Regions from separate parts of the Pseudomonas pergaminensis genome, predicted to be linked through region 2. Evidence: predicted binding sites of a transcription regulator. Region 2 holds the regulator's gene; the other holds the start of a gene.

Region 1 (11,174 bases), 650 kb from region 2:
TTCAGCTCGGTGATGTCCTGACGCGTAGCGTCCAACTGTTGTTGGGTTTGTGCGCGCTCATCGGCAAACGCCGGTTGGAGCAGGCAGACAAGAGCAAGGGTAATCAAGGCGCGAAGCATAGAGGCGGGCGACACCAGGGAAATGGACGGCCTAGTATGCCCGCCAAGCGCGGCAAAAAAAACGCCCAATTCGGGCTGGAACGCAAGATAGGTGCCGAGTGGCAGTGGTATGGCAAAAAGACATGTTCCAAACAGCGGAAAACAATGTGGGAGGGGGCTTGCCCCCGATTGCAGTGTGTCAGCTCAATAGGTGCTGGCTGATCCACTGCTATCGGGGGCAAGCCCCCTCCCACACTGTTGCGCGGTGTGGTTGAAATCAAATCAGAATCGAAGTCCCGGTCATCTCCACCGGCTTCTCCAACCCCATCAGCATCAACATGGTCGGCGCTACATCCGCCAGCACGCCACCCTCACGCACTTTGAAGTCGCGCTTGCCGACGTAGATGAACGGCACCGGTTCGGTAGTGTGAGCAGTGTGGGCCTGGCCGGTGGATTCGTCGGACATTTGCTCGCAGTTGCCGTGGTCGGCGGTGATCAGCGCTTCGCCGCCGACTTTTTCCAGGGCGTCGACGATGCGGCCGACGCACAGGTCCAGGCATTCCACGGCCTTGGTGGCGGCTTCCAGGTTGCCGCTGTGGCCGACCATGTCGCCGTTGGCGTAGTTGACCACGATCACGTCGTAACGCTGGTGGTCGATGGCATCGACGATTTTGTCGGTCACTTCCGGCGCACTCATTTCCGGCTGCAGGTCGTAGGTGGCGACTTTTGGCGAGGGAATCAGGATGCGCTCTTCACCCGGGAACGGCTCTTCACGGCCGCCGGAGAAGAAGAAGGTCACGTGGGCGTATTTTTCGGTTTCGGCGATGCGCAGCTGGGTCTTGCCGTTTTTGGCCAGGTAATCGCCCAGCACGTTATCCAAGGTGCCCGCTGCAAAGGCGGCGGGGGCCGGGATGCTGGCGGCGTACTGGGTCAGGCCCACGTACTGTACTTTCGGCTGGCGGGCACGCTCGAACTCCTTGAAACCGTCTTCGACAAACACACGGCTCAGCTCACGGGCACGGTCGGCGCGGAAGTTCATGAACACCACGGCGTCGCCGTCTTCAACCTTGACCGGCTCGCCGATGGTGGTGGCTTTGACAAACTCGTCGCTCTCGCCGCGAGCGTAGGCGGCTTCCAGGCCTTCCTGGGCGGTGGCGGCGTTGAATTCGGCCTGGCCGTCGACGATCAGGTTATAGGCCTGGGAGACGCGGTCCCAGCGGTTGTCACGGTCCATGGCGAAGTAACGGCCCACCAGGCTGGCGATGCGGCCTTTGCCGAGGGCAGCGAAGGTGGCGTCGAGCAGTTCGATGGACGACTGGGCGCTTTTCGGCGGGGTGTCGCGGCCGTCGAGGAAGGCGTGCAGGTAGATCTTGTCGGCGCCGCGCTTGAAGGCCAGTTCGGCCATGGCGACCAAGTGGTCCTGGTGGCTGTGGACGCCGCCATCGGACAGCAGGCCCATGAAGTGCACGGCCTTGCCGGCGGCTACTGCTTTATCTACCGCGGCGCAGATGGTCGGGTTCTCGAAGAACTCGCCATCGCGGATCGCTTTGGTTACACGGGTGAAGTCTTGATATACCACTCGTCCGGCGCCGAGGTTCATGTGGCCGACTTCTGAGTTGCCCATCTGGCCGTCCGGCAGGCCTACGTCCATGCCGGAACCGGAGATCAGGCCGTTGGGGACGCTGGCGGTCAGGCGGTCGAGTACTGGCTTCTTGGCCGCGTATACCGCGTTGTCGTGGTGGCTTTCACTGTGTCCGAAGCCATCGAGAATTATCAGGACCAAAGGTTTAGGCGTAGTAGTCATAGATCCTCTCGCGGCGGTAATAAAGGAAGACAATTGAAAAGGGAGTGGCAGTTTAAAGCGAAGTTCCGACCACGTCACCGCTTTACGGGGGTTGGCCCCCCCTGACGGCTGTGTATACTTACCGCCATTTTAACGCCCTGGAACCTCCTTGATGGTTGATCACCTGATTGCATTTGCCACTGCCCACTATCTGCTTGTGGGTGCCTTCGTCATCCTGCTGGCGCTGCTGATCGCTCACGAATTGAGCCGCGGTGGCCGCAGCCTGAGCACGGCGGAGCTGACCGCGCTGGTCAACAAGGATGAGGCCGTTGTCGTGGACATCCGCCCGGCCAAGGATTTCGCCACCGGCCATATCGTCGGTGCCCTGAACATTCCGCAGGACAAGCTGATCGCGCGCCTGGCCGAGCTGGAAAAGCACAAGGCCAAGACCATCATCCTGGTCGACGCCCAAGGCCAGCACGCCGGCACCCACGCCCGCGAAATGCTCAAGACCGGCTTCACCGCCGCCAAGCTGTCCGGTGGCATCAGCAGCTGGCGCGCCGATAACCTGCCGCTGGTGAAGTGATATGAGCCAGGTTGTCGTGTATTCCAGCGATTGGTGCCCTTACTGCATACGGGCCAAGGCCCTGCTGGAGAAAAAGGGCGTTGCCTTCGAAGAGATCAAGGTCGACGGCAAACCCCAGGTGCGCGCCGAAATGGCCCAGAAGGCGGGGCGCACGTCCGTGCCGCAGATCTGGATCGGCGCCAAGCACATCGGTGGCTGCGACGACCTGTTCGCTCTGGAGCGCGCCGGTAAACTCGATGCGTTGCTGCTCGTCTGACTCCTAAACCCTAAAAGACCCCAAGATCAAGAAGGATCTGCGATGACTGACCAACAGAACACCGAAGCAGCAGAAGCCCAAGCTCCACAGTTCTCGCTGCAGCGGATCTACGTGCGTGACCTGTCGTTCGAAGCGCCGAAAAGCCCGGCCATCTTCCGCCAGGAATGGACCCCAAGCGTTGCGCTGGACCTGAACACCCGCCAAAAGGCACTGGAAGGCGACTTCCACGAAGTCGTGCTGACCCTGTCCGTGACCGTCAAGAATGGCGAAGAAGTGGCCTTCATCGCTGAAGTGCAACAGGCCGGTATCTTCCTGATCCAGGGCCTGGACGAAGCGTCCATGAGCCACACCCTGGGCGCGTTCTGCCCGAACATCCTGTTCCCGTATGCCCGTGAGACCCTGGACAGCCTGGTCACCCGTGGCTCGTTCCCTGCGCTGATGCTGGCTCCGGTGAACTTCGATGCCCTGTACGCTCAAGAGCTGCAGCGCATGCAACAAGAAGGTTCTTCGACGGTTCAGTAATTTCGAACCCGACGCAGTACTCAATGTGGGAGGGGGCCTGTGTGGGAGCTGGCTTGCCAGCGATAGCATCACCGTGGTGTGACTGACACACCGAGGTGCCTGCATCGCGGGCAAGCCCGGCTCCCACACAGGCCCCCTTCCACATTTGTTTTGCGGTGTTATTTGAAGCCGAGTTGGCGCCAGCCTTCGTAGACTGTAACCGCCACGGTGTTGGACAGGTTCAAGCTGCGGCAACCCTCGCGCATCGGCAGGCGCAGGCGATGGCCGTCGGGCAGGGCGTCGAGCACCTCGGCCGGCAGCCCCCGGCTTTCCGGGCCGAACAGGAAGGCGTCGCCTTCGGCAAAACTGGCATCATGGAATGGCCGCGAACCCTTGGTGGTGAACGCGAACAGCCGTGGGTGGCCCAGGCTTTCCAGGCAGCTGGCGAGGTCGGCATGGCGCTTGAGCGTGGCGTACTCGTGGTAGTCCAGCCCGGCGCGGCGCAGGCGCTTGTCGTCCATGTCAAAGCCCAGCGGCTCGATCAAATGCAGGTGGCAGCCACTGTTGGCGCACAGCCTGATAACGTTGCCGGTATTCGGCGGAATTTCTGGTTGAAAAAGGATGACGTGAAACATGCACGGCTCCGAAGGCAAAGATGCGCTGCATTCTACCCCCGAAGAGGACCCAAGGCCGAAGCTTATGCCTCGGGTCATGGGCTCTTTGGCGATTGTCGGCATGATGGTGGGCCTGATGATCGGCCGGCTGACCACCCCGGACCCGGTCGAACTGCAACAGGTCGAGACCGCAAGGGATGGCGTGGTGGTGTGGTTCAACAGTGAGCCCAAGCTGCACGGCGAGCATATCGACGGCACCGTGGCGCTGCTGTTCGACGCACAGGGCAAGGCCGCCGGTGGGCAACTCAAGGTCAATGAAAAAGACGTGAACTGGCGCGTGCGCAAGACCGATGGCGGCCTGCTGCTGAACCTGGTGGCGGCCCGGCCGTTGCGTGGGGAGTGGAAGGGTGAGAAGGCCGATGGCCGCTGGCGATTGGAGATCCATCTCCAGGAGGAATAAAAGAGGGAATCCCCGGCCTGCCTGTACCAAGGTCCCCAAAACGGGCTGGGGCTATGGGCGCTGTGCCACATAAGCCCCGGGTGTAAAGAAGGGAGTTCCCGGCCTGCCTGTACCAGGGCTCCCAAAACGGGGTGAAGCCGTGAAGGCTTCGGTGTTAAAGAGGGAATCCCCGGCCTGCCTGTACCGAGGTTCCCCAAAGCGGTGTGGAGCGCGACGCGGTTCGCATCAAGCACCCCGGATGTAAAGAGGGGATTCTCGGCCTGCCTGTACCAAGGTCCCCGAAACTGGGTAGTACAAGGGTTATTGCAGGGCGCGTGCCAGAGTCGCCAAGTTGTGCCAAAAAAATCTGCAGAAAGCGCAAAGCCCCGGAATACGGGGCTTTGGTGTTTTTGGCTTTTAGGTTCTTTTCAACGAGGCTGTAGTTTCGGGCTTTGGATTCGTGCCCGATGCCGGTTCATGGTGCATTGAAGCGGTGCACAGTCTTGGGTCCAACACAAAACAACTGTGGGAGCTGGCTTGCCTGCGATGGCGGTGTGTCAGCCATACATCGGGTGACTGACACGGTGCTATCGCGGGCAAGCCCGCTCCCACAGGGGATCTTTAGTGGATCAGAGAAGGTGGGTCAGCCTTCATCACCCTCATCATCATCCCCGCCGTCGACCTTCATCCCCAGCTCCTTGATCTTGCGCGTCAAGGTGTTGCGGCCCCAACCCAGCAACACGGCGGCATCGCGGCGGCGGCCAGCGGTGTGCTTCAAGGCGGTCTCGATCATGATCCGCTCGAACGCCGGCACGGCGCTGTCCAAGAGGCTCGACTGGCCGCGTGCCAGGGCCTGGTCGGCCCACTGGCGCAACGCCTGCTCCCAGTTGGTCACGGGGGCGGAGTCCTGCGGCAGGCTCAACAGCTCCGGCGGCAGGTCGCTGATATGCACTTCGCGCCCAGACGCCATTACGGTGATCCAGCGACAGGTGTTCTCCAGCTGGCGCACGTTGCCCGGCCACGGCAGGTTCTTCAGGTATTCCTCGGTCTCGCTTTTCAGCAACTTCGGCTCGACAGCCAGCTCTTGGGCGGCTCGGCTGAGGAAGTGGCGGGCGAGAGTGGGAATATCTTCGCGACGGTCCGACATGCGCGGAATGTGGATGCGGATCACGTTGAGGCGGTGGAACAAGTCCTCACGGAATTTGCCCGCATGCACCAGGGTTTCGAGGTTCTGGTGGGTCGCCGCAATGATGCGCACGTCGACCTTGACCGGCGTGTGCCCGCCAACGCGATAGAACTCACCGTCCGCCAGCACCCGCAGCAGCCGGGTCTGGGTATCGGCGGGCATGTCGCCGATTTCATCAAGGAACAACGTACCGCCGTCAGCCTGTTCAAAGCGGCCGCGACGCAGGTTGGCTGCGCCGGTGAACGCGCCTTTTTCATGGCCGAACAGCTCGGACTCCATCAAATCCTTGGGGATCGCCGCCATGTTCAAGGCGATGAACGGCGAGGCTGCCCGTGGGCTGTGACGGTGCAGGGCGTGGGCCACCAGCTCTTTACCGGTACCGGATTCGCCGTTGATCAGCACGGTGATGTTGGAGTGGCTCAAGCGCCCGATGGCGCGAAACACTTCCTGCATCGCCGGCGCTTCACCGATGATTTCCGGGGTGCGGGTGAGGGCCGGTGGGGCTTCCTGGTTCTGTTGTTCCTGGGCGTGCTGGTTCGCGCGCTTGACCAACGCCACCGCCTCGTCCACATCGAATGGCTTGGGCAGGTATTCAAAAGCGCCGCCCTGATAGGAGGCGACAGCGCTGTCCAGATCCGAGTGCGCGGTCATGATGATCACTGGCAGGCGCGGGTGCTGCTCGCGGATCCGCGCCAGCAAGTCCAGGCCGCTGGCGCCGGGCATGCGGATGTCGGAGATGATCACGTCGGGCTGCTGGCGAGCCAGGCGGCTCATCACCCCGTCGGCGCTGTCGAAGCTCTGGGTGGTCATGCCTTCCTGTTGCAAGGCTTTCTCGAGGACCCAGCGGATAGAACGGTCGTCATCGACGATCCAGACAGTTTCACTACGGCTCATGTCGATGGGGCTCCTTGTTCCAGAGGCAGAAAGATCGAGAAGGTGGTGTGGCCAGGATGGCTCTCACATTCGATCAGGCCCTGATGCTGGCTGATGATGTTCTGGGTAATGGCCAGGCCCAGCCCGGTACCGTCCGGGCGGCCGCTGACCATGGGAAAGAAGATGGTTTCCTGGAGTTCCGCAGGAATGCCGGGGCCGTTGTCGATGATTTCGACCTTGGTCACCAGGCGATGGCGCACATGGCCGATGGTGAACTGACGCAGGGCGCGGGTGCGCAGGCTGATGCGGCCCAGGCGCAGTTCGTTCTGGCTGCTGATGGCCTGCATCGCATTACGCACAATATTGAGCACCGCCTGGATCATCTGTTCGCGGTCGATCAATACATCGGGAATGCTCGGGTCGTAGTCGCGCACCAAGGTGATGCAGCCCTGGCTTTCGGCCTCTACCAACTGGCAGACACGCTCCAGCACCTCATGCACGTTGGTCATTGCCAGGGACGGCAGCTTGTTGGAGCCGAGCATGCGGTCCACAAGGTTCCGCAGGCGGTCGGCTTCTTCGATGATGACGTTGGTGTAGTCCTTGAGGTGTTCCTCTGGCAGCTCGCGGGCCAGCAGCTGCGCTGCGCCGCGAATACCGCCCAGCGGGTTCTTGATCTCATGGGCCAGGCCACGCACCAGCATCTTGCTGGTTTCCTGCTTGGACAGCTGCGCTTCCTCCTTGGTGATGCGCAGCAGGCGGTCACGGGGGTGCACTTCCAGCAGCAGCAAGGTGGTGCCGTTGCTGAGGATCGGGGTTACGGCATAGTCGACGGTCAGGGTCTGGCCGGTGAGGGCCGTGAGCATCGCCTCGCGTTTGGTGAACGGGTGTGCCTGCTCCACGGCCTGGCGCAACGAGCTCAACGCCTCGGCCGACTCAGTAAACAATTCGCTGATGAACTGCCCATGGCTGCGCTGGCCGCTGATAGCCAGGAGCATTTCCGCCGCCGGGTTCATGTACTCAAGACGCAAGTCGTCATTGAGCAGGATGGTTGCGGTGGTCAGGTTGTCGAGTAGCAAACGGTGCAGTGCATCGCTGATGGTCATCAGGACCTCTTTTGGAGCAAGGCGCGGGCTTGAGGCACACGCTGATACAAGGAAAATGCAAAAACCAAACCAAGGCTCCGAAAAGAAGCGTGCAAGCCCTGAAATGGGGGTTTTAGGCGCGAAACTGTGGCGTTCTGCCAGCTTGCTCGGGAAGTTTCGAACCAAAATGGGCTGGACAGGTGGGAAGGGTGCAGCCTATCGCACCAATATAGTGCGGTTTTGTGAAGGTTGTTCAGGAAGGTATAACCGAATACGCCCAATCCAAATGTGGGGGCTTGCTCGCGTAGGCGGTGTTTCAGTCAATGCATCGAGACTGACACACCGCCTTCGCGAGCAAGCCCGCTCCCACAGTTTTGATTGGGTTTGCAACGCTTAACCTTTGTAGATGCACAGCTCGGCGGTGGCGCGGATCATTGCCAGTTGGCGCAGCGGATCATTCAGTGGCTCATGCACGGCGGTGGCGAGCCATTTGGGGCACTGCGGGTCCGTGCGCTGCGGGGTAAAGTCAGCCAGTTGCTGCAGCAGGCGTTTTTGCAGTTCATCCAGCTGCGGGCGAATCTGCTTGACCAAATCCGGGCGGGGGTCGTCAGGCGCCTTGCCCTGGAACTGCCAGTCGGAAAGGTGGGTGTACTGCACCAGTTTGTTGGCCTCGATCTGCGCCGAAAAAAACTGCTCGGCGGCGGCCGAGTCCAGCTTGTAGGTCGGCGCCTGGGCGCTGACGCTGGCGATCACCTCTTGTTCACGCTTTTTATCTTCTACCGGCTTTTTGCTGTCCCATTTGCTCAGGGCTACCTGATCGGCAATTTCCAGGCGTTCGGCGATGCTGTTGAGCAGCGGCTCGAGCGTGGGCGGCGCAGCACTCGCAGTGGCACTGACAAACAGCAGAGCGAACACTAGTCGATGTTTCAAGGATGATCTCCTGTGGGGGTGGGCTTGCCCGCGATGGCGGCGTATCAGTCAATACAATAGGTGCCTGGCGCGGCGCAATCGCGGGCCAAAAAAAAGACCTCCCGGGGGAGGTCTTTTTTGTCACGCCGCTCTAAGAAGCGGCGCTACTGGATCAGCAGCTGTAGTACAGCTCGTATTCCAGTGGGTGTACGAAGGTGCGAACCTTGATTTCTTCTTCGCTTTTCAGGCTGATGTAAGCGTCGATGAAGTCGTCGCTGAACACGCCGCCTTTGGTCAAGAACGCACGGCCCTTGTCCAGCTCTTCCAGGGCTTCTTTCAGGCTGCCGCACACTTGTGGGATCTCTTTGGCCTCTTCAGGCGGCAGGTCGTACAAGTTTTTGTCGGCGGCGTCGCCAGGGTGGATCTTGTTCTGGATACCGTCCAGGCCGGCCATTACCAGGGCAGCGAAGGCCAGGTACGGGTTGGCTGCTGGATCCGGGAAGCGGGCTTCGATACGGCGAGCGCGAGGGCTGGACACGTAAGGAATACGGATCGAAGCGGAACGGTTGCGCGCCGAGTAGGCCAGCATTACCGGTGCTTCGAAACCTGGGACCAGACGCTTGTAGGAGTTGGTCGACGGGTTGGTGAAGCCGTTCAGGGCCTTACCGTGCTTGATGATACCGCCGATGAAGTACAGGGCAGTGTCGGACAGGCCGGCATAACCTTCGCCAGCGAAGGTGTTCTTGCCATCTTTGGCGATGGACAGGTGAACGTGCATACCCGAACCGTTATCGCCATACAGTGGTTTAGGCATGAAGGTAGCGGTACGGCCGTAAGCGACTGCAGTGTTGTGTACGCAGTACTTCAGGGTCTGTACTTCGTCAGCCTTGGCAACCAAGGTGTTGAACTTCACACCGATTTCGTTCTGACCGGCAGTGGCCACTTCGTGGTGGTGCACTTCGATGACCAGGCCCATGTCTTCCATGGCGTTGCACATGGAGGTACGGATTTCGTGGTCGTGGTCGAACGGCGGAACTGGGAAGTAGCCACCTTTGATACCTGGACGGTGGCCATGGTTGCCGCCTTCCACGTCTTGGTCGGACATCCAGGAGCCTTGTTCGGAGTAGATCTTGAACATGGAGCCGGAGATGTCGGACTTGAACTTGACTTGGTCGAAGATGAAGAATTCTGGCTCTGGGCCTACGAATACGGTGTCACCGATACCGGTGGACTTCAGGTATTCCTCGGCACGCTTGGCGATCGCACGTGGGTCGCGGTCGTAGCCTTGCATGGTCGAAGGCTCGATCACGTCGCACACCAGGATCAGCGTCGGCTCTTCGGTGAACGGGTCGAGTACGGCAGTGCTGTCGTCCGGCATCAGGATCATGTCGGAGGCTTCGATGCCTTTCCAGCCAGCGATGGAGGAACCGTCGAACATTTTGCCTTCTTCGAAGAAAGCTTCATCCAGCGCGTCGCGAGCCGGCATGGTCACGTGGTGCTGAGTGCCTTTGGTGTCCGTGAAGCGCAGATCAATCCATTTAACGTCATGATCTTTGATGAGTTGAACCGACTTCGACATAGTGTCCTCCGGGTGGCTTCGGGCTGGGGTAGTGGAGTTAGCCCTTAGAATGTGGGTGATGCCGGCGCGGATACTCCGCCATGGCAACCTGCCTCACAAGAGAGCAAATTGCATGCCAGTGCGCCAACATGGGTTTTCTGCTCCAAAAACGCCCCTATAAAGGTGCATTACGACAAAAGCCCAAAAATAGCGCACCTCAATGTAGCGTAAAGAGGCACAAATGCACCTATTTAGTGCGTGTCGCGTGCTGTGCATATTAACTGGTTAAACCTTGAGCGATTTCCGCTATAATCCGCGCCCCCCTTTTTCAGCAGGCCCGGCGCGCGCTGTTTCCATGAAATTAATCGTTAAAGTCTTCCCCGAGATCACCATCAAAAGCCGACCGGTACGGACGCGTTTCATCCGTCAGTTGGCCAAGAACATCCGTGCCGTGCTCCGCGATCTGGACCCGGCTGTGGTGGTGAACGGCGTGTGGGACAATCTCGAGCTGGAAACCCGTATCACCGAGCCCAAAGCCTTGAAGGACATGACCGAGCGCCTGAGCTGCATGCCGGGCATCGCGCATTTCCTGCAGGTGGATGAGTACCCGCTGGGCGACTTCGACGACATCACCGAGAAGTGCAAACAGCACTACGGCAGTGAGCTTGAAGGCAAGATCTTTTCGGTGCGCTGCAAGCGTGCCGGCAAGCACACTTTCAGCTCCATGGACGTTGAGAAATACGTCGGCAGCAAGCTGCGTCGCGAGTGCGGCGCAGCCGGAATTTCCCTGAAAGCGCCGCAAATTGAAGTGCGCATGGAAATTCGCGACCAACGGTTGTTTGTGATCCACAGCCAGCACAACAGCATCGGCGGCTACCCGTTGGGCGCCCTGGAACAGACCCTGGTACTGATGTCCGGCGGTTTCGATTCCACGGTGGCGGCCTACCAGATCATGCGCCGCGGCCTGATGAGCCACTTCTGCTTCTTTAACCTGGGCGGGCGTGCCCACGAATTGGGCGTGATGGAAGTCGCGCACTTTATCTGGAAGAAGTACGGCAGCTCCCAGCGCGTGCTATTTGTAAGCGTGCCATTCGAAGAAGTGCTGGGCGAAATCCTCGGCAAAGTCGATAACGGTCATATGGGCGTGGTATTGAAGCGTATGATGTTGCGCGCTGCCTCGCGGATTGCCGATAAATTGCAGATTGATGCGCTGGTGACCGGCGAAGCGATCTCCCAGGTGTCCAGCCAGACGCTGCCGAACCTGTCGATCATCGATTGCGTCACCGAGA
Region 2 (11,174 bases):
GAAGACCAAGCAGCGTTGCTGCGGAAGATGGGGCGCGGCCTGCTGGTGACTGAGTTGATGGGCCACGGCCTGAACATGGTCACGGGCGATTATTCCCGTGGCGCGGCAGGCTTCTGGGTGGAAAACGGCGAAATTCAATTTGCCGTCCAGGAGGTGACTATCGCCGGCAACATGCGCGATATGTTCAAGCAGATCATTGCGGTCGGGAACGACCTGGAACTGCGCAGCAATATCCGCACGGGTTCGGTGTTGATCGAACGGATGACCGTCGCCGGTAGCTGATCCTTCCGACCCGGTTAAACAAGAAAGGCGCGCCATCTTAAATGGCGCGCCTTTTTTTGTGGCCACGTGTCAGCGGGATTAACGTGCCACCCTTGTTTTGATTCTCAATATCATTTAATAATAAATATCATTACCGGATGAGTGTGGATCATGAGTTCTGTCCTGCATGAGGATCCCTACCTCGAGAGCTGGCGCTGGATGAGTCGCCAGATTCGCTGCGGCCTCGACCCCAACGAACCGCGCCTGATCGAACATTACCTCAATGAAGGTCGATACCTGGCGTGCTGCACTGCGACCCATCCGTGGACGATCGCCGAAACCTCATTCCGCCTGTTGCTCGACACTGCCAGCGATATTGCGCTGCCTTGGCACTGGCGCTCCTTGTGCCTTGACCAGGCCTGGCGCCCTCTGCGTGACCTGGAAAAACTCTCTCACTGTGCCTGCCGCCTCAAGCGCTGGCAGACCTTTGCCTGGCAATTGGCGACGTGTGAATTGCTGCCCTCAATTTCTGTTTCTTACCTGGTGCAAGGATCTTCCGATGAGTAACACCCGTATCGAACGCGACAGCATGGGCGAACTGCACGTGCCTGCCGAGGCCCTGTATGGCGCCCAGACCCAGCGCGCGGTGAACAACTTCCCGATCAGCCACCAACGCATGCCGGCGCAATTCATTCGCGCGCTCATCCTGGCCAAGGCCGCCGCTGCCAAGGTCAACGTTGACCTCAAGCAGATCAGCGAGGGGCGGGGCAAAGCCATTGTCGATGCCGCCCAAGGCTTGTTGGAAGGGGATTTCATGCCGCACTTCCCGGTGGATATCTTCCAGACCGGCTCCGGCACCAGCTCCAACATGAATGCCAACGAAGTGATTGCAACCCTCGCCAGCCGTTTGCTGGGCGAGTCGGTCAACCCCAACGATCACGTGAATTGCGGCCAAAGCAGCAACGACATCATCCCGACTACCCTCCACGTCAGTGCCGCGCTGGTCCTGCACGAGCAAACGCTGCCGGCCCTGTTGCACTTGGTGCAGGTGATCGAGCGGAAGGCCGAAGAGGTCCATCCTTTCATCAAGACCGGTCGCACGCACCTGATGGACGCCATGCCGGTGCGCATGAGCCAAGTGCTCAACGGTTGGGCGCAGCAGCTCAAGGCCAATATCGGGCATTTGCAGGACCTTCTGCCGAGTTTGCAAGCCCTGGCTCAGGGCGGCACGGCAGTGGGCACCGGGATCAATGCACACCCTGAATTCGCTGCGCGTTTCAGCCAGCAACTGAGCAGCCTGACAGGCGTGAAATTCACCCCTGGCAAAAACCTGTTCGCCCTGATTGGCTCCCAAGACACCGCCGTGGCCGTGTCCGGCCAGTTGAAAGCCACCGCCGTGTCGCTGATGAAAATCGCCAACGACCTGCGCTGGATGAACTCCGGTCCGCTTGCCGGCCTGGGTGAAATCGAACTGGAAGGCCTGCAACCTGGCTCGTCGATCATGCCCGGCAAGGTCAACCCGGTGATCCCGGAAGCGACTGCGATGGTCGCCGCGCAGGTCATTGGCAATGACACAGTAATTACCGTCGCCGGCCAGTCAGGCAACTTCGAACTGAACGTGATGCTGCCGATCATCGCGCAGAACCTGCTCAGCAGCCTTGAACTGCTGGCCAATTCCAGTCGCCTGCTCGCGGACAAGGCCATTGCCAGTTTCAAGGTCAATGAAGCCAAGCTCAAGGAAGCGCTGTCGCGCAACCCGATTCTGGTCACCGCACTCAACCCGATCATCGGTTACCAAAAGGCCGCCGAAATCGCCAAGAAAGCCTATCAGCAGGGCCGCACGGTGATTGAGGTCGCACTGGAGCACACCGACTTGCCGCGCAGCCAACTGGAGATCCTGCTGGATCCGGAAAAGCTCACGGCTGGCGGCGTGTAATCACCGACCTTGCTTTGGAGGCTCACCATGGAGCACTGGAAACGCACGATCGAACGGGCCAATCGCTGCTTTATGGCAGGCGAACTGGTCGACGCTCGCGAGGCCTATCTGCAAGCCCTGGCCCTGGCTCAAGTGTTATTCGAACGTTGGGCGGATGCCGACGAAGCAGTGGCGGCTTGCGTCATTTCCCATCACAACCTGGCGGATTTGCACCTGCGCCTGAATCAGCCAGAGGAGAGCGCGGAATACCTCTGCGCTATTCATCAGCGCCTGTTGCAGACCATGCAGGACTCGCGTTTGAGCCCGCAATTACGGGAGGCGGCCCTGCGTCAGAGCAGCAAAACCTACGTCGAGCTGTTGAATTTCATCAGCGACCACGGCGAATACCCTCGTACCCATCGCTTGCTGGGCGGTACTGCGGCACAGCCGACCACTCCTCATTACGGAGCACATTGATATGACTTATACCTTGCCTGCCTTGCCTTACGCGTACGACGCCCTGGAACCGCATATCGATGCGCAAACCATGGAGATCCACTACACCAAGCACCATCAGACGTACATCAACAACCTCAATGCGGCTGTCGAAGGCACTGAGTTTGCCGGATGGCCGGTGGAGAAACTGGTGTCCAGTGTGCAGCAACTGCCGGAAAAACTGCGTGCAGCCGTCATCAACCAGGGTGGCGGCCATGCCAACCACTCGTTGTTCTGGGCAGTGATGTCGCCCAAAGGTGGCGGCAAACCCGAAGGCGCGTTAGGCAAAGCCATTGATGAACAGTTGGGTGGCTTCGACAGTTTCAAAGAGGCCTTCACCAAGGCTGCATTGACCCGTTTCGGCAGCGGCTGGGCCTGGTTGAGTGTGACTCCGCAGAAGACCCTGGTGGTGGAAAGCAGTGGCAACCAGGACAGCCCACTGATGAACGGCAATACGCCGATTCTCGGTCTGGACGTCTGGGAACACGCCTACTACCTGCTGTACCAGAACCGTCGCCCGGAATACATCAATGCCTTCTACAGTGTTATCAACTGGCCAGAAGTCGCCGCGCGCTATCAGGCCGCCGTGGCCTGACATTCACCTTCATAACAAGATCTAAGGCCGACTATGGGCACTGAAACACTGGCGATCAGCAGCGGGCGAATGTTTCGTTATGCGTTTGGCTCGCTACTGCTATTGGCAGGTATTGCATTGCTGGTGGCCCACGGGCTGGCCTGGCTGGACCTGGAACCGCGTATTCTGCGTGCCCTACAGGGCGGCGCCATCTGTGCGCTCGGCACGGCCCTTGGCGCCGTGCCGGTGCTGGTCATCCGACGTATGCCGGTGGCGTTGAGCGATACATTGCTGGGCTTTGGCGCCGGGATGATGCTGGCGGCGACGGCGTTTTCGCTGATCGTGCCGGGCATTGCCGCGGCTGAAGGCCTGGGGCTCTCGCCCTGGGGGGCAAGTGGCCTGATCAGCTTTGGCATTATGCTGGGAGCATTCGGGCTGTATCTGGTTGACCGCAAGGTCTCCGGCGCTAGCCCGGAAATGCTGGTGGGCACGCCGGACAAACCGGTGATTCCACCGCGCATTTGGTTGTTCGTGTTTGCCATCATCGCCCATAACATCCCCGAAGGCATGGCGGTCGGCGTCTCCGCAGGCGGCGGTATGCCGGATGCAGACAGCCTGGCGATGGGCATTGCGTTGCAGGACGTGCCCGAAGGCCTGGTGATTGCGTTGGTGTTGGCCGGGGCAGGGATGTCGCGGGTCAAGGCGTTCCTGATCGGTGCGGCGTCAGGTCTGGTTGAGCCGGTGTTTGCGGTGCTCTGTGCCTGGCTGGTCAGCCTGGCCGAGGTATTGTTGCCGTTGGGTCTGGCCCTGGCCGCCGGCGCGATGCTGCTGGTGGTGACCCACGAGGTCATTCCCGAATCGCGGCGCAATGGTCACGAAAAGCTCGCCAGTTTGGGGTTGTGCATCGGGTTTTGCTTGATGATGGTGATGGACACGGCTTTGGGATAACGCCCGCTCCCTTGTAGGAGCCGGCTTGCCGGCGATCAATCCTTGAGACGTGCAGTGCGCTTGGCGACGCCTTCGCCGGCAAGCCGGGCTCCTACAGAGGGTTATTCGCCTTCGTCGAAGTAGTTGTTGATCAGCGCCACCAAGGCGTCCATCGCTTCCTGCTCCTGCTCACCTTCGGTCTTCAAGTGAATCTTGGTGCCCTTGCCCGCTGCCAGCATCATCATCGCCATGATGCTTTTGCCGTCGACCATCGATTCCGGTGAGCGCCCGGCGCGGATCTGACAGGGAAACTGCCCAGCCACACCCACGAATTTGGCGGAGGCCCGGGCGTGCAGGCCCAGCTTGTTGATGATTTCAATTTCCAGAGCGGGCATCGCGCAGGTGTTCCTTTCAGCTAAGGTCGCGGTGGCGGACCTGGACGTTCTTGAGGGTTTGTTGCAGCACCTGGCCCAGGCGCTCGGTCAGGTAGACGGAGCGGTGGTGGCCGCCGGTGCAGCCGATGGCGATGGTGACGTAGGCGCGGTTGCTGGCGGCGAAGCGTGGCAACCATTTGAGCAAGTAGCTGGAAATGTCCTGGAACATCTCCTCCACATCCGGCTGCGCTGCCAGGTAATCAGCCACGGGCTGATCCAGCCCGGACTGTTCGCGCAGTTCCGGCTTCCAGTAGGGGTTGGGCAGGCAGCGCACATCGAACACCAGGTCGGCGTCCACCGGCATGCCACGCTTGAACCCGAATGACTCAACAAGAAATGCCGTACCGGGCTCCGGCTGATTCAGCAGGCGCAGCTTGATGGCGTCGCGCAGCTGATACAGGTTGAGGCTGGTGGTATTGATCTTGAGGTCAGCGAGGTCAATGATCGGCCCCAGCAGCTTGGTTTCGTCTTCGATGGCTTCTGCCAGGGAACGGTGGGGGCTGCTGAGGGGGTGGCGTCGACGGGTTTCGGAGAAGCGCTTGAGCAAAGTCTCTTCGTCGGCGTCCAGGTAAAGCACATCGCAATGAATATGCTTGGCGCGCACTTCCTCGAGCAATTGCGGAAATCGCTCAAGGTGGCTGGGCAGGTTGCGGGCATCAATCGAAACGGCGACCAGGGGTTGCGCCAGTTCGGTGTGGATCAGCGCACGCTCCGCCAGTTCCGGCAGCAGGCCGGCGGGCAGGTTGTCGATGCAATAGAAACCGCTGTCCTCAAGAACATTGAGGGCGGTACTTTTACCCGAGCCAGAACGGCCGCTGACGATGATCAAACGCATGATTACTGCCCGTTCTGTTCATCCAGGACAACCTGGTACAGCGCCTCATTGCTACTGGCGCTACGCAGTTTGTCGCGTACTTCCTTGCGGTCGAGCATGCTGGCGATCTGCCTGAGCAGTTCCAAGTGTGCATCGGTGGCGGCTTGCGGGACCAGCAGAACGAACAGCAGGTCGACCGGGGCGCCGTCGATAGCGTCGAAATCGATGGGGGCTTCCAGGTGGAGCAGGGCGCTGACGGGTGTTTCGCAGCCTTTGAGGCGGCAATGAGGAATGGCGATGCCGTTACCAAAACCGGTAGAGCCGAGTTTTTCACGGGCAATCAGCGCATCGAACACATCCTGCATCTCCAGATCCGGCACTTCGCGCGCGATCAGGTTGGCAATTTGTTCGAGGGCTTTTTTCTTGCTGCCTCCCGGCACGTTCACGAGGGAACGGCCGGGGGTCAGGATGGTTTCAAGTCGGATCATGGGGGGAGAGTTAACGACCTGTACCTTGCATCAGGTGCAGATTCTTTTCCTTATGCTTTATGAGTTGGCGGTCCAGCTTGTCGTAGAGCGAGTCGATCGCCGCGTACATGTCTTCATGTTCTGCATTGGCGACGAGCTTCGCATTCGGTACGTGCAGGGTGGCCTCGATTTTCTGCTTGAGCTTATCGACCTCCATGATGACCTGCACATTGGTGATCTTGTCAAAATGCCCCGCCAGCTTGTTCAGCTTGCTTTCGGTGTATTCACGCAGGGGTTTGGTGACTTCCAGCTGGTGTCCACTGATGTTGACTTGCATACAGCTTCTCCTTCGTTGCCAGTGCATAAAGCGGCAGGTAGGAATACCTGCCACTGGAACGCTGTGGCCCGCCCGTCACATCAAACGCTTACGCTCGCTGGAAGGCGCGATCCCGAGGGACTCGCGGTACTTGGCGACGGTTCGACGGGCGACCTGAATGCCTTGTGCCTCCAGTAAACCAGCGATCTTACTGTCACTCAATGGCTTTTTCTGATTTTCCGCGGCAACCAGTTTTTTGATGATCGCGCGGATCGCCGTGGACGAGCATTCACCGCCTTCGGAGGTGCTGACGTGGCTGGAGAAAAAGTATTTCAGTTCATAAATACCCCGTGGGGTATGCATGAATTTCTGCGTGGTTACCCGTGAAATCGTCGACTCATGCATGCCAACCGCTTCGGCGATGTCATGCAGTACCAGCGGTTTCATCGCTTCGTCGCCGTATTCCAGAAAGCCGCGCTGGTGCTCGACGATTTGGGTGGCGACTTTCATCAGGGTTTCGTTGCGGCTTTGCAGGCTCTTGATGAACCAGCGGGCTTCCTGCAACTGGTTGCGCATGAAGGTGTTGTCGGCACTGGTATCGGCGCGCCGTACGAAGCCTGCGTATTGAGGGTTGACCCGCAGGCGCGGCACCGACTCCTGGTTCAGTTCCACCAGCCAGCGCTCGTTGTCCTTGCGCACGATGACATCGGGCACCACGTATTCGGCTTCGCTGGATTCGATTTGCGAGCCGGGACGCGGGTTGAGGCTCTGTACCAGCTCGATGACCTGGCGCAGGTCGTCTTCCTTGAGCTTCATGCGACGCATCAATTGGCTGTAGTCGCGGCTGCCCAGCAGGTCGATGTAATCGGTGACCAGACGCTGGGCCTCGGCGAGCCATGGGGTCTTGGCGGGTAGCTGGCGCAATTGCAGCAACAGGCATTCGCTGAGCGTGCGCGCGCCGATACCGGCAGGCTCGAACTGCTGGATGCGGTGCAGGACGGCTTCGATCTCGTCCAGCTCGATATCCAGTTCAGGGTCGAAGGCTTCAAGAATCTCTTCAAGCGTCTCGTCTAGATAACCCTGGTTGTTGATGCAGTCGATCAGCGTCACGGCGATCAGGCGATCGGTGTCCGACATCGGCGCAAGGTTCAGTTGCCACAGCAGGTGGCTCTGCAGGCTCTCGCCGGCGGAGGTGCGGGTGGTGAAGTCCCACTCGTCGTCATCGTTGCTGGGCAGGCTGCTGGCGCTGGTCTGGTAGACGTCTTCCCAGGCGGTATCGACCGGAAGCTCGTTGGGAATGCGCTCGTTCCATTCGCCTTCCTCAAGGTTGTCCACCGTAGGGGCGGTTTCCTGGTAGGAGGGTTCCTGCACGTCAGAATTGGGTTTTTGCTCGATGTTATCGGCCAGTGGGTCTGCGTTATCGAAGTCGTCGCCTTCTTCCTGGCGTTCGAGCATCGGATTGGACTCCAGGGCCTCCTGGATTTCCTGTTGCAGGTCCAGTGTCGACAATTGGAGCAGGCGGATGGCCTGTTGCAGCTGCGGTGTCATCGTCAGCTGCTGGCCCATTCTCAGGACTAGCGATGGTTTCATGGCAGGGGCTTAACACCTTATTCGCCGGCGCAATGCGCCATCCACGACAGGGCGCGTGAGCGCCAAACATAAGCAAATTATATGCCTGATGTCGGGGGCTTTGCCTAGAGCGCGGTAACAATAAAAATCCGGAGGTTTTCATTGACTCCCGCGCACCTTGGCAAACGGCCTTGACACCACGGTGTTTACAGGCGGAACTCGTGACCCAGGTACACTTCCTTGACCAATTCGTTGGCCAGGATAGTGGCGGAATCGCCTTCGGCAATCAGTTGGCCATCGTTGACGATATACGCGGTTTCGCAGATATCGAGCGTTTCACGGACGTTGTGGTCAGTGATCAGCACGCCAATGCCCTTGGCCTTGAGATGATGGATGATCTGCTTGATGTCGCCCACCGAGATCGGGTCGACGCCGGCAAACGGTTCGTCCAGCAGGATGAACTTGGGCGCGGTGGCCAGGGCGCGGGCGATTTCCACGCGGCGACGCTCACCACCGGACAGGCTCATGCCGAGGTTGTCGCGGATATGGTTGATGTGGAATTCCTGCAGCAGGCTTTCCAGCTCCTTGCGGCGGCCGTCACGGTCGAGTTCCTTGCGGGTCTCGAGGATGGCCATGATGTTATCGGCGACCGACAGTTTGCGGAAGATCGACGCTTCCTGCGGGAGATAGCCGATACCGGCGCGTGCGCGGCCGTGCATCGGCTGGTGGCTCACGTCCAGGTCGTCGATCAGGACGCGGCCCTGATCCGCCTGGACCAGGCCGACGATCATGTAGAAGCAGGTGGTCTTGCCGGCGCCGTTGGGGCCGAGCAAGCCGACGATCTGGCCGCTGTCGATCGACAGGCTGACGTCGCGCACGACCTGACGGCTTTTATAGGCCTTGGCCAGATGCTGGGCTTTCAGGGTTGCCATTACTCGGCCTTCTTCTTCGGCTGGATAACCATGTCGATGCGTGGACGAGGCGCGGTGACCTTGTTGCCATTGGCACGACCGGCGTTAGCGATCTGTTTCACGGTGTCATAGGTGATCTTCTCACCTTCCGTCGAGTTGCCATCGGGGCTGAGCACCTTGGCCTGGTCGATCAGGACGATGCGGTTCTGCTGGGCATGGTACTGGATAGTCTTGCCGTAGCCTTTCATCGGGCCGGTATCGGTCGCGGACTGCTTCTGTTCGAAGTAAGCCAGGTTGCCCACCGACGTTACCACGTCGATATCGCCCGATTGGGTGCGCGTCAGTGTCACCGTATTGCCGGTGATCTTCATCGAGCCCTGGGTGATGATCACACCGCCGGTATAGGTGGCGACGCCTTGCTTGTCATCGAGCTGTGCATCGTCAGCCGAGATGTGGATCGGTTGCTGGCTATCGTTCGGCAGAGCCCAGGCGCTCACGCTTCCCAGTGCTGCGCCCAGACCGAGCAAAATAGGGAGAGTTTTAACGAGCCTCATACTGTCCTCTTACGTTCGATAGCAGGTGTATCCTGCTTTCTTTCAAATACGCTTTCATTCCCTTGCCAGTCGATACACCGCCAGCGCCGTCGATTCTAACGTCTTGCTCGGTCTGCGCATATTGCTTCTGCGGGAATACGGTCATGCGACTGCTGGTAATCACGGTCTCACGTTTTTTATCGTCCGTGCGCGCAACGCGCACCGAGTCGATCAGTTCCACCTCGGTACCGTCCGGGTTGACCTCACCACGTTTGCTGGTGACGTGCCATGGGAACTCGGTACCGCGGTAAATGTTCATGTCCGGATTGGTCAGCAGCGTGACTTCGCTGGCCTTTACATGCTCGACCTTGTCCGAAGTCATCTCGTACTGAACCTTGCCGTCTGGCAGGAATTGCACGCTCTTGGCATTGATGGCGTAGTAGTCGATAGCGCCCTCGTCCACCTGCGCAGCAGGCTGGTCGAGAAAGCGCTCCGGGCTGATATTCCAGTAGCCCACCGCGAGAAACAGCGCGGCGATGACCCCGAATAGCAGGAAGTTGCGAATCTTTTTGCTCAGCATAAAACGCTCTATAAGTAGGCGGCGTGGGCCGCTTCAAGGCTACCCTGGGCACGCAGGATCAGCTCGCAGAACTCGCGGGCGGCACCTTCACCGCCACGGGCGGTAGTGATGCCATGGGCATGCTCGCGAACAAATGCCGCCGCATTGGCGACAGCCATGCCCAAGCCCACCCGACGAATCACCGGCAGGTCTGGCAGGTCATCGCCCAAGTAGGCGACCTGCTCATAGCTTAGGTTGAGTTGGCCAAGAAGCTCGTCCAGAACCACCAGTTTATCCTCGCGGCCCTGATACAGGTGAGGAATCCCCAGGTTTTGTGCACGGCGTTCCACAACGGGGGTTTTTCGGCCGCTGATAATCGCTGTTTGCACGCCCGCCGCCATCAGCATCTTGATGCCCTGGCCATCGAGGGTGTTGAACGTCTTGAATTCGCTGCCGTCTTCGAGGAAGTACAGGCGGCCATCGGTCAGCACGCCGTCGACGTCGAAAATCGCCAGCTTGATGTTTTTACCGCGTTGCAACAGGTCGCTGGTCATTTACATCACTCCCGCACGCAACAAATCGTGCATGTTCAGGGCGCCAATCGGATGGTCATTGCCATCGACCACCACCAGCGCGCCTATCTTATGGTCTTCCATGATCTTCAAGGCTTCGGCTGCCAGCATTTCAGGGCGCGCGGTCTTGCCGTGAGGGGTCATCACCGCATCAATGGTGGCGGTGTGGATATCAATGGTGCGGTCCAGGGTGCGGCGCAGGTCGCCGTCGGTGAAGACCCCGGCCAGGCGGCCGTCGGCTTCCAGTATCACGGTCATGCCCAGGCCCTTGCGGGTCATTTCCATCAACGCGTCCTTCAGCAAGGTGCCGCGCTGGACGTGGGGCAACTCATCGCCCGAGTGCATGACGTTTTCCACTTTCAGCAGCAAACGGCGGCCCAGGGCGCCACCCGGGTGGGAAAATGCGAAGTCCTCGGCGGTAAACCCACGGGCTTCCAGCAGCGCCACGGCCAGGGCATCGCCCATGACCAGTGCGGCGGTGGTGGAGGAGGTCGGTGCCAGGTTCAAAGGGCACGCCTCGTGGGCCACGTGAACATTCAGGTTCACTTCGGCGGCCTTGGCCAGCGTCGACTCCGGGTTGCCGGTGATGCTGATCATCTGGATGCCCAGGCGCTTGATCAGCGGCAGCAGGGTCACGATTTCGTTGGTGCTGCCGGAGTTGGACAGCGCCAGGATGATGTCATCCTTGGTGATCATGCCCATGTCGCCGTGGCTGGCTTCGGCGGGGTGCACGAAAAATGCAGTGGTCCCGGTGCTGGCCAGGGTGGCGGCGATCTTGTTGCCGACGTGGCCCGACTTGCCCATGCCGACCACGACAACGCGGCCTT

The links. The regulator sigma-54, encoded in region 2, starts transcription at its own class of promoters, with help from an activator protein. The targets are predictions, from matches to a motif close to ANTGGCATNNANNTTGCTNT.
Region 1: the regulator sigma-54 is predicted to act here: its motif matches at 10,007-10,026, upstream of glnA (type I glutamate--ammonia ligase).

The regions. Positions count from the first base shown of each region.
Region 1 is NZ_CP078013.2:371,106-382,279, forward strand. Features, by position in the region: gene KUA23_RS01685 (murein hydrolase activator EnvC family protein) at 1-119, opposite strand, end outside; gene gpmI (2,3-bisphosphoglycerate-independent phosphoglycerate mutase) at 376-1,902, opposite strand; gene KUA23_RS01695 (rhodanese-like domain-containing protein) at 2,054-2,467, shown strand; gene grxC (glutaredoxin 3) at 2,469-2,723, shown strand; gene secB (protein-export chaperone SecB) at 2,766-3,245, shown strand; gene KUA23_RS01710 (tRNA (cytidine(34)-2'-O)-methyltransferase) at 3,404-3,859, opposite strand; gene KUA23_RS01715 (hypothetical protein) at 3,858-4,298, shown strand; gene ntrC (nitrogen regulation protein NR(I)) at 4,921-6,357, opposite strand; gene glnL (nitrogen regulation protein NR(II)) at 6,354-7,439, opposite strand; gene KUA23_RS01730 (chorismate mutase) at 7,812-8,348, opposite strand; gene glnA (type I glutamate--ammonia ligase) at 8,500-9,906, opposite strand; gene thiI (tRNA uracil 4-sulfurtransferase ThiI) at 10,241-11,174, shown strand, end outside.
Region 2 is NZ_CP078013.2:1,026,100-1,037,273, forward strand. Features, by position in the region: gene pmbA (metalloprotease PmbA) at 1-282, shown strand, start outside; gene KUA23_RS04605 (FagA protein) at 433-828, shown strand; gene KUA23_RS04610 (class II fumarate hydratase) at 821-2,197, shown strand; gene KUA23_RS04615 (DUF2753 family protein) at 2,225-2,653, shown strand; gene KUA23_RS04620 (superoxide dismutase) at 2,655-3,266, shown strand; gene KUA23_RS04625 (ZIP family metal transporter) at 3,300-4,193, shown strand; gene KUA23_RS04630 (HPr family phosphocarrier protein) at 4,295-4,567, opposite strand; gene rapZ (RNase adapter RapZ) at 4,584-5,441, opposite strand; gene ptsN (PTS IIA-like nitrogen regulatory protein PtsN) at 5,444-5,908, opposite strand; gene hpf (ribosome hibernation-promoting factor, HPF/YfiA family) at 5,919-6,224, opposite strand; gene KUA23_RS04650 (RNA polymerase factor sigma-54) at 6,300-7,793, opposite strand; gene lptB (LPS export ABC transporter ATP-binding protein) at 7,979-8,704, opposite strand; gene lptA (lipopolysaccharide transport periplasmic protein LptA) at 8,704-9,237, opposite strand; gene lptC (LPS export ABC transporter periplasmic protein LptC) at 9,224-9,796, opposite strand; gene KUA23_RS04670 (KdsC family phosphatase) at 9,805-10,329, opposite strand; gene KUA23_RS04675 (KpsF/GutQ family sugar-phosphate isomerase) at 10,330-11,174, opposite strand, start outside.